One region of the Pantoea sp. AS142 genome, then DNA from elsewhere that is predicted to be linked to it. Evidence: riboswitches for the same ligand, from Rfam matches in the RefSeq annotation. Region 1 holds a riboswitch; the other holds the start of a gene.
What was found. Region 1 has a riboswitch for thiamine pyrophosphate ahead of thiM (hydroxyethylthiazole kinase). Riboswitches for the same ligand answer to the same signal wherever they lie in the genome.
Positions count from the first base shown of each region.

Region 2: linked by a shared signal. The riboswitch ahead of thiC (phosphomethylpyrimidine synthase ThiC) and the one ahead of thiM (hydroxyethylthiazole kinase) in region 1 are both predicted to bind thiamine pyrophosphate.

Region 1 is NZ_JBBCMO010000002.1:394,983-399,567, forward strand. Features, by position in the region: gene ahpF (alkyl hydroperoxide reductase subunit F) at 1-295, shown strand, start outside; gene WFO64_RS06835 (AEC family transporter) at 360-1,319, opposite strand; gene WFO64_RS06840 (hypothetical protein) at 1,416-1,613, opposite strand; TPP riboswitch at 1,920-2,020, shown strand; gene thiM (hydroxyethylthiazole kinase) at 2,055-2,852, shown strand; gene thiD (bifunctional hydroxymethylpyrimidine kinase/phosphomethylpyrimidine kinase) at 2,839-3,639, shown strand; gene WFO64_RS06855 (GntR family transcriptional regulator) at 3,698-4,384, opposite strand; gene WFO64_RS06860 (mannitol dehydrogenase family protein) at 4,485-4,585, opposite strand, start outside.
Region 2 is NZ_JBBCMO010000018.1:6,764-11,348, reverse strand. Features, by position in the region: gene thiE (thiamine phosphate synthase) at 117-743, opposite strand; gene thiC (phosphomethylpyrimidine synthase ThiC) at 746-2,668, opposite strand; TPP riboswitch at 2,756-2,856, opposite strand; gene rsd (sigma D regulator) at 3,010-3,516, opposite strand; gene nudC (NAD(+) diphosphatase) at 3,606-4,376, shown strand; gene hemE (uroporphyrinogen decarboxylase) at 4,417-4,585, shown strand, end outside.

The DNA.
Region 1 (4,585 bases):
TGGCCTGCACTATATCGACCGTACGACGCAGACCACCCATGAGCTGCCGCTCGCCGGTATCTTCGTTCAGATCGGTCTGCTGCCAAATACGCCATGGCTGGAAGGCGCGGTTGAGCGCAACAAAATGGGTGAGATCATCATCGATGGTAAATGCGAAACCAGCCTGAAAGGCGTGTTCGCCGCAGGTGACTGTACCACCGTGCCGTACAAACAGATCATCATCGCCAGTGGCGAAGGGGCAAAAGCGTCACTCAGCGCTTTTGACTATCTGATTCGTAATAAATCGGCTGAATAACGTTCGCCAGCCAGACAGTAGCCCTTCAGCACCCGTGCTGAGGGGCTTTTTTTTTATTATCCTGTTAATAGCCCGCCAGCGTCATCAGCATCATCCAGATTGGCGTCGTCACTGCCGCAAACAGCGTAGAAAACAGCATACTCGCCGCCGCCGGGCCGGTAATGACATTAAATTTCTGCGACATCAGATAGACGTTAACCCCGACCGCCATCGACCCCAGCAACACCACCACTTTACTCTCCAGCGGCGGCAGACCGGTCAGCCAGGCGATTGCCCATACCGTCATCGGTTGCAGCACCAGCTTCAGCAGACACAGGGTATAGCTCTCTTTCAATCCATCCCGCACCCGATAGTGCGCCAGACTCATGCCCAGCGTTACCAGTGACAGGGGCGCCGCCAGCGAGGCCAGCATTCGCAGCGGTTCAGCGGCGAGTACCGGCAAGGGATGTTGCAGGAAACTCCATGCCGTGCCGCTGAGAATGCCGATGATCAGCGGGTTCTTCAGTACACCGATCAGGGTGCGCCACACGCCTTTCAGCGAGAAGCTGCCCTGTTTTGCCCACTCGACTGAAACGGTCAATAAGGTCCAGAGGATCAGGCTATTAAACACCAGCACCAGCGCTACCGGGGGCAGGGCCTCTGGCCCCAGCAGCACTGTGGCCACCGGGATCCCCAACATCACATTATTGGAAAAGATTCCCCCCAGCGCAAAGACCGATGCCGCCACACCATCCAGATTAAACAGTCGTGCCGCCAGCAACCGGCCCACCATAAACACCAGCAGGCAACTGCCAAAGAAGGCCAGTAACAGGCGCGCATCAACCGGCGGGCTTTGCGAAAAGGTGCTCATGACCCGAAACAACATGCAGGGTAGGGCAACATTGAACACAAAACGGTTCATCCCTTCGCTGATGCTGGCGGGCCATTTTCCGAGGCGCGTCAGGCCGTATCCCAGCAGAATCAGGATAAACAGCGGGGCTGACAGATAAATTTGATGGTTTAAGCTTTCAAACAGCAGTGGCATAGAGAGAGTCTGGTCAGACGATGATTAGTTACCAGACTAACAAATTGCTAACTAACTGTTAACTTAGCGGTGTCTGAATTGACCGTAGCTGGGACGTTAGCCCAACCAGCGGCGTGCCTGCTGGTCAGTAATATCACGGTAATAGACCCGGTGAATAATTTCGCCACAGCCTGAGCAGCGCGCGGAAATATAGGTGGAAAAATACTGTCTGCCATTGGGCGCCATGGCACCCTTGCGTTCAATAATAATATCCTGCCATCGATGGCGGTGTGGAATAAGCGCTGACAATCGCATCATACATCCTGAATAGTATGAATTTCCGTTCCAGAAGTTTTTAACCCCATGAAATATAATATTTTTTACGATGGTGCTGCGAGCAGGTTAATTATTATGGGATAACTCAGGTGGGCGCGGAAAATAATACCCGTCAGAGTAAAAAACGGGGCTACCTATTAAGAGGTAACTTGCTAACCCGCAGCATTAAGCCTCTTTTTGCACCGTCAGGCGTTGATCGGGATCATGTGAATTGTCTCATGCACAATTATTTGCCTGACTGGTGTCGCTTGCTTTCGCCGGACGGCTTGCCTATGCTGCAAACCGTAACACGACTCGGGGTGCCGCTTTCCACAGTGAAAGGGCTGAGAAAAACCCGCTGACCTGAACTGGATAATGCCAGCGTAGGGAAGTCTGATGCCTGACCGCATTCGCCTTCTTGTTCGCCGGTTGGGAGCTATGATGACACATCGATCTCAACACCTTTCTGCCGCGCACTTCGCGCCCCGTTTGCACACTTTCCGTTGTCAGTCACCGCTGGTGCATTGCATGACCAATGACGTGGTCCAGAACTTCACCGCTAACGTCTTGCTGGCACTGAATGCCTCACCGGCGATGGTGATCGATGCTGATGAAGCGGCACAGTTCAGCGGCTTTGCCGATGCCCTGCTGATTAATGTCGGCACCTTAACCCGCGAACGTCAGCAGGCGATGCAGGTTGCTATCACTGCCGCCAGGCAGGCGGGCACCCCCTGGACGCTTGATCCGGTCGCGGTCGGCGCGCTGACGCTGCGCACCGACTTTTGCCAGCAACTGCTGAGCCAGCAACCGGCGGTGATTAGGGGGAATGCTTCAGAGATTCTGGCGCTGGCACAGCAGGCCCGCGGCGGGCGCGGTGTCGATACGCTGCATCAGGCAGATGCGGCCCTTGATGCGGCACAGCAGCTTGCCATCACCTGGCGCACGCTGGTGGTAGTGACGGGTGAAGTGGACTACGCCACCGATGGTCAGCGAATTCTTACCATCAGCGGTGGCACGCCCTTAATGACGCGGGTGGTGGGCACCGGCTGCGCACTCTCGGCCGTGGTGGCCGGTTTCAGCAGTCTGCCTGGCGATCGGCTGATAAATGTCGCCACCGCCTGTCAGGTCATGGCTCGGGCAGGTGAAAAAGCGGCGTCGCAGTCAGCCGGGCCAGGCAGTTTTGCCACAACGTTTATTGATGCGCTCTGGACGCTGGAGGTGGATCATGAAACGCATTAATGCCCTGACGATTGCCGGTACCGATCCCAGCGGCGGCGCAGGCATACAGGCCGATCTCAAAACCTTTTCAGCCCTTGGGGCCTATGGCACCAGTGTGATTACCGCGCTGGTGGCACAGAACACCTGTGGCGTGCAGTCTGTTTACCGTATCACGCCTGACTTTGTGGCCGCCCAGCTCGATTCGGTGCTGAATGACGTACGTATCGACAGTGCGAAAATCGGCATGCTGTCAGAAACGGCCATTGTGGAGCAGGTTGCTGCCCGGCTGAAGCATGCGGAAATCCCGTTTGTGGTGCTGGATACGGTAATGATCGCGAAAAGTGGCGATGCGCTGCTCTCACCAGACGCCGTTGCCAGTGTGCGTGAGCTGTTATTGCCACAGGTCGCGCTGATCACGCCTAATCTGCCAGAAGCGGCGGTGTTGCTCGATTGCGCCATTGCCACAGATGAGGCTGAGATGCGCGAACAGGGGCGGGCATTGCTGGCGCTGGGCTGTCAGGCCGTGCTGATGAAGGGCGGGCACCTTCTGGCGGCGGAGAGCCCGGACTGGCTGGTCACGCATTCAGCAGAGCAGCGATTCAGCACGCGGCGCGTGAATACCCGTCATACGCATGGCACCGGCTGCACACTCTCGGCAGCCTTAGCCGCGTTGCGTCCACGCCATGTTGACTGGGCAGAGACGATTGGAGACGCTAAAAACTGGTTACAGCAGGCGCTGCTGCAGGCGGATTCCCTGGAGGTCGGGAAGGGTATCGGGCCGGTTCACCATTTTCATCAATGGTGGTAATAACGAACGCCCGCATCGACCAGCCAATCGGACGGTGCAGGCGATTAATCTTTCAGGCTCAGGGTGCTTCAAACCAGGCGCTGTTACGCTCGGCAATCGGGGTGATCGAGAAGATCATCTCCTGCAGGTGACGACGCATTGCCGCTTCGGCAGCATCGGAGTCATGGCGCTTCAGCGCGGCAAAAATCTCTTCATGCTGCTCAATCAGCTTGTCCGGCGGAGAGACTTCACTCAGCGTCAGAAATCGCACCCGGTCCATTGCCGCTTTGATATTCTCCACTGTCTCCCAGGCTAGCTTACAGTCAATGCTTTCAGCGATCAGGCGATGAAACTCATCGTCCAGGCTGAGAAAAGCCTGACTGTCATGCCGCTCAGCGGCCATGCGCTGCAGTTGCAGGTTATGCTCCAGCGCCATCAGTGCCGGATCATCAATCTCCAGCGCCGCACGGCGGACCACCGATACTTCCACCGCCTCACGGATAAAGCGGCCATCTGCCACCCGTTTAGCGGAGATTTTGCGCACGAAGGTGCCTCGCTGCGGCAATACCTGTACCAGTCCGGCTTCGGCCAGCTTGATGAACGCTTCGCGTACCGGCTGGCGCGAGACGTTGAAGCGCGCGGAGACCTCTTTTTCAGAAAGTAGCGAGCCCGGCTGAATTGCGCAGGTGACAATATCTCGGCGCAGATACCGGTAAATCTGCTGATTTACCGGTTCGCTGGGGGTAATGGTATAGGCGATCGACATGCAGCAATATCCATATTACGGCTGGCAGAGGCCAGCGCGATGGGAAAGTGTCAGTCTAATCAGCGCGCTGCGTCTGCGCCAGCGCTTTGTTACAGAGCCTTTAGCCGCGGTTTAGAAAGTGCTGCACTGTAGCGCGAGCCCCCTGCGTGGTCAGTTGCTCGTACCAGGCGGTCAGCCGGGCCACTACATCGGCATTTTGCA
Region 2 (4,585 bases), on a different contig from region 1:
AAGGTTTTGGATTAAAGCACGCCAGCGGCAACATAGGTTTTTGCGCGACGCTTTCCCGAAAGAATGCTGGCATTACTTATTTTGCAGTCGCTATGCGAAACAGGTTCCACACATTCCTATTTCTGCGGCTCTGCCAGTGCCAGCAGGGTACGCGTTGCTTCACGCCAGTCATCTGCCTGGGTAATCGCACTCACCACCGCGATGCTGCCCACACCGGTTGCGAGCACATCGGGTGCTCGTGCAATTGAGATTCCGCCAATCGCCACGGTGGGAAGATGCGTCAGACGTGTCAGATGTCGCTTTAGCTGCTCAATGCCCTGAGGCGCAGAAGGCATCTCTTTGGTCTGTGTCGGAAAGATATGCCCAAGCGCGATATAAGAGGGCTGGATCGCCAGGGCGCGATCCAGTTCCGCATCATCGTGGGTGGAGAGTCCCAGTCGCAATCCGGCCTGATGAATGTGGGCGAGATCTGCGAAATCCAGATCTTCCTGACCCAGATGCACGCCATAGGCGTGATGCTTAATCGCCAGCTGCCAGTAGTCATTAATAAACAGGCGCGCGTCAAAGCGTTTGCCCAGTGCAATCGCCTGAGCAATGGCGTGCTCGGCGACCTCATCGGGCTGATCTTTCATGCGCAGCTGCAGCGTGCGAACGCCCGTCTCCAGCAGGCGTTCAATCCACGCGGGACTATCAACTACCGGATAAAGCCCCAGGCGCGGAGCGGTAGCGGGAAATGCAGGCATGGTTAATCCTCATTAATGGCATCGGCGGGGTGATAAAACTCATCGCCGCGGCTGCGTAAACGGTCTGACATTTGCGCCATGCCTACTTCAACCGGCTCGGCACGGGCATCCTGGCGTGCCGCAAACTCGCGCACCTCCTGGGAAATTTTCATCGAGCAGAATTTAGGACCGCACATTGAGCAGAAATGGGCCACTTTGCCCGACTCCTGCGGCAGGGTTTCATCATGCATAGCCCTTGCAGTATGGGGATCCAGCGCCAGGTTAAACTGATCTTCCCAGCGGAATTCAAAGCGCGCTTTGGACATGGCGTTATCACGTATCTGCGCCCCCGGATGGCCTTTCGCCAGATCGGCGGCATGCGCCGCGATTTTGTAGGTGATCAATCCTTGCTTCACATCGTCTTTGTTCGGCAGGCCCAGATGTTCTTTGGGCGTGACGTAACACAACATGGCGCAACCAAACCAGCCAATCATGGCGGCACCGATACCTGAGGTAAAATGGTCATAGCCAGGTGCAATGTCAGTGGTAAGCGGGCCAAGCGTATAGAAGGGGGCTTCATCGCACAGGTCGAGCTGTTCGGTCATGTTGCGACGAATCATATGCATCGGGACATGCCCCGGCCCCTCAATCATCACCTGAACGTCATATTCCCAGGCGATGCGGGTCAGTTCGCCCAGGGTACGCAGTTCGGCAAACTGTGCCTCATCATTGGCATCCTGAATCGACCCCGGACGTAAGCCGTCACCCAGAGACAGGGAAACATCATAAGCGGCGCAGATTTCACAGATCTCCCGGAAGTGCTGATACAGGAAGCTCTCCTGATGATGCGACAGGCACCATTTGGCCATGATCGATCCACCCCGCGACACAATCCCGGTCAGACGCTTCGCGGTCATCGGGACATAACGCAGCAGCACGCCAGCATGGATCGTGAAATAATCGACGCCTTGCTCTGCCTGCTCAAGTAGCGTGTCCCGGAAAATTTCCCAGTTCAGTGCCTCGGCCACGCCATTCACTTTTTCCAGCGCCTGATAAATCGGCACGGTACCAATGGGCACGGGACTGTTTCGCAAAATCCATTCGCGTGTTTCATGAATATAACGGCCGGTAGAGAGATCCATCACCGTATCGGCTCCCCAGCGAGTCGACCAGACCAGTTTTTCCACTTCTTCCTCAATGGAAGAGGTTACTGCCGAGTTACCGATGTTGGCGTTGACCTTAACCAGAAAGTTGCGGCCAATGATCATCGGCTCCGATTCAGGGTGATTGATATTGGCAGGGATGATGGCGCGGCCGGCAGCGACCTCCTGACGGACAAACTCGGGCGTGATATCGGCGGGCAGATGCGCGCCAAAACTATGGCCTGGATGCTGTTGCAGCAACACCTCACTGCGGATTCGCTCCCGGCCCATATTTTCCCGCAGGGCGATAAATTCCATTTCCGGGGTAATGATCCCCTGGCGGGCATAGTGCAGTTGCGTGACGCGGTGGCCTGCGCGGGCACGGCGCGGTGTCGGAAGTTGATCGAAGCGCAGATGATCCAGTCCCTCGTCAGCCAGCCGCTGCTGGGTATAGTCTGAGCTGTTCTGTTCCAGAAGCACGCTGTCGTCGCGTTCAGCAATCCAGCGGGCGCGCAGCTTTTCAAGGCCACGATGAACATCGATCTGTGCCGCGGAATCGCCATAAGCCCCCGCCGTGTCATAGACCGGTACCGCTTCGTTTTGCTCATAAAGAGGCTGTTCTTTGCTGCCGCCGAGGTGGGTCGGGCTGAGCGCGATTTCGCGCATGGGAACGCGAATATCCTCGCGGCTGCCGGTAATCCAGATGCGACGGGACTGGGGAAATGCACTGCCGCTTTGCAAGGAATCGATAAATTCCTGCGCCTGGGCACGTTGTTCACGACGGGTTATTTTTGGGTCAGACATAGCAATCTTCCTGTTAAGGGGGAACGATGCTTGTCCGGAGTTCGGAAGGAGTAACCGTATAGACAGCGTAAACGTACTGGCATACAGAAAATATTTACTCTTGTTCCCTTCGCAGGTTCTAACCTGATCAGGTTCCGCGGATCCCGAATTAACGGTCTCAGCCCAACTGGGCACTCCGACAAGAAGCTGTTTTTACGCTGGCGTCTGATCACAACAGAGTCAGGCGTAAACCTTGTATTTCAAAGCAAAAATAAAAAAGGTTCTTTGGAGTACGCTCCTCAGAACCTGTTCAGCATAAAAGGGCGACGAGATAATCTCAACCCTTTTACCAGTGATGACGGCTAAGCCGGACGCGCGATATGGCTGTCATTGGCAACCGGCGGAGTGGCAAGCTGGTTATCCCATGCCAGCTGGATCAGATTATCTTCCAGCGTAAACCGTGCTTCCAGCACTTCGCCGACTTCGGACAGCGCCTGCTGAAAGGTCATGCAGTTCTCGTCGTCGATCGCCTGTTGCAGTTGACCGTCATACAGTTGCATCAGACGTTCAGTGTTGGCTTCCAACGGTGGATAGATCTGCGCGGCGGCGATCATCGGGCTGTCGCCACTCATTTCACTGATGACGCGTTCATAGATACTGAAGTGACCTGCAGAAAGATAATCGACCAGGCTGTGACAGAAGTTGTCCAGAGCCTGTTCATCCAGACGCGTCAGCGCCTCTTTTTTAGGTTTAAGGCCGACAAGGTGATAATAGGTCACCAGTAGCTGACGACGAGCTTCAAGCCACGAATCGACCAGTTCATTACTGCCACCTACGCGTTCAGCCAGGACGTCTAACTGGTTAAGCATATCTAACTCCATGTGAGTTATAGTTGTTTATCTACACACTTAACATCAGGGCTTCAGCGTGCGTTTTGACGCTAAGGATGACGAAATAAATGCAATACGAAATCTCAAGCGTAGACGCTGGATGGTGGATTGTCAGCCATGAACAGAAACTTTGGTTGCCACAAGGTGATTTGCCCCACGGAAACGCCGAAAAATTTGGTTTGACCGGCAGTAAGGCCCGCACTATCGGTGAATGGCAGGGCGAAAAAGTCTGGCTAATTTGTGAGCCGCGTTCTGCCGATATGTTCTCAGTACGACAGTTGATCGATCAGGATGTAGAGCTGTTTCAGCTGGTGGGTCGCGGTGTGCAGCTGGCAGAATTCTACCGGTCTCATCGCTGGTGCGGCTATTGCGGCCATGAGATGTACCACAGCAAACATGAATTTGCCTGTCTCTGCAGTCACTGCCGCGAGCGTTACTATCCACAGATCGCTCCCTGCATCATTGTCGCTATCCGTCGTGGTGATGAAATCCTGCTGGCGAATCATGCCCGCCATCGCAACAAGGTCTACACCGTGCTGGCGGGTTTTGTGGAAGTTGGCGAGACGCTGGAGCAGGCCGTTGCCCGCGAAGTGATGGAAGAGAGCAATATCCGGGTCAAAAACGTCCGTTACGTCACCTCCCAGCCGTGGCCCTTTCCGCAATCGCTGATGACCGCGTTTATGGCGGAATATGCCAGCGGCGATCTGCAACACGACGGCAAAGAGCTGCTGGATGCGGCCTGGTTCCGTTTTGATGACCTGCCCCTGTTGCCGCCGCCAGGCACCGTGGCGCGCCGTCTGATTGAAGATACCGTCGCCCTGTGCCGCGCCGAAGTGTGAAAGTGCTACACTACACGCCTGTTATTGAGAGAGTGTTGAGATGAGTGAACTGAAGAACGATCGTTATTTGCGTGCCCTGTTACGTCAGCCAGTTGATGTCACGCCGGTATGGATGATGCGACAAGCCGGGCGCTATTTACCGGAGTACAAAGCGACACGCGCCCAGGCGGGTGACTTTATGTCGCTATGTAAAAACGCCGAGTTGGCCT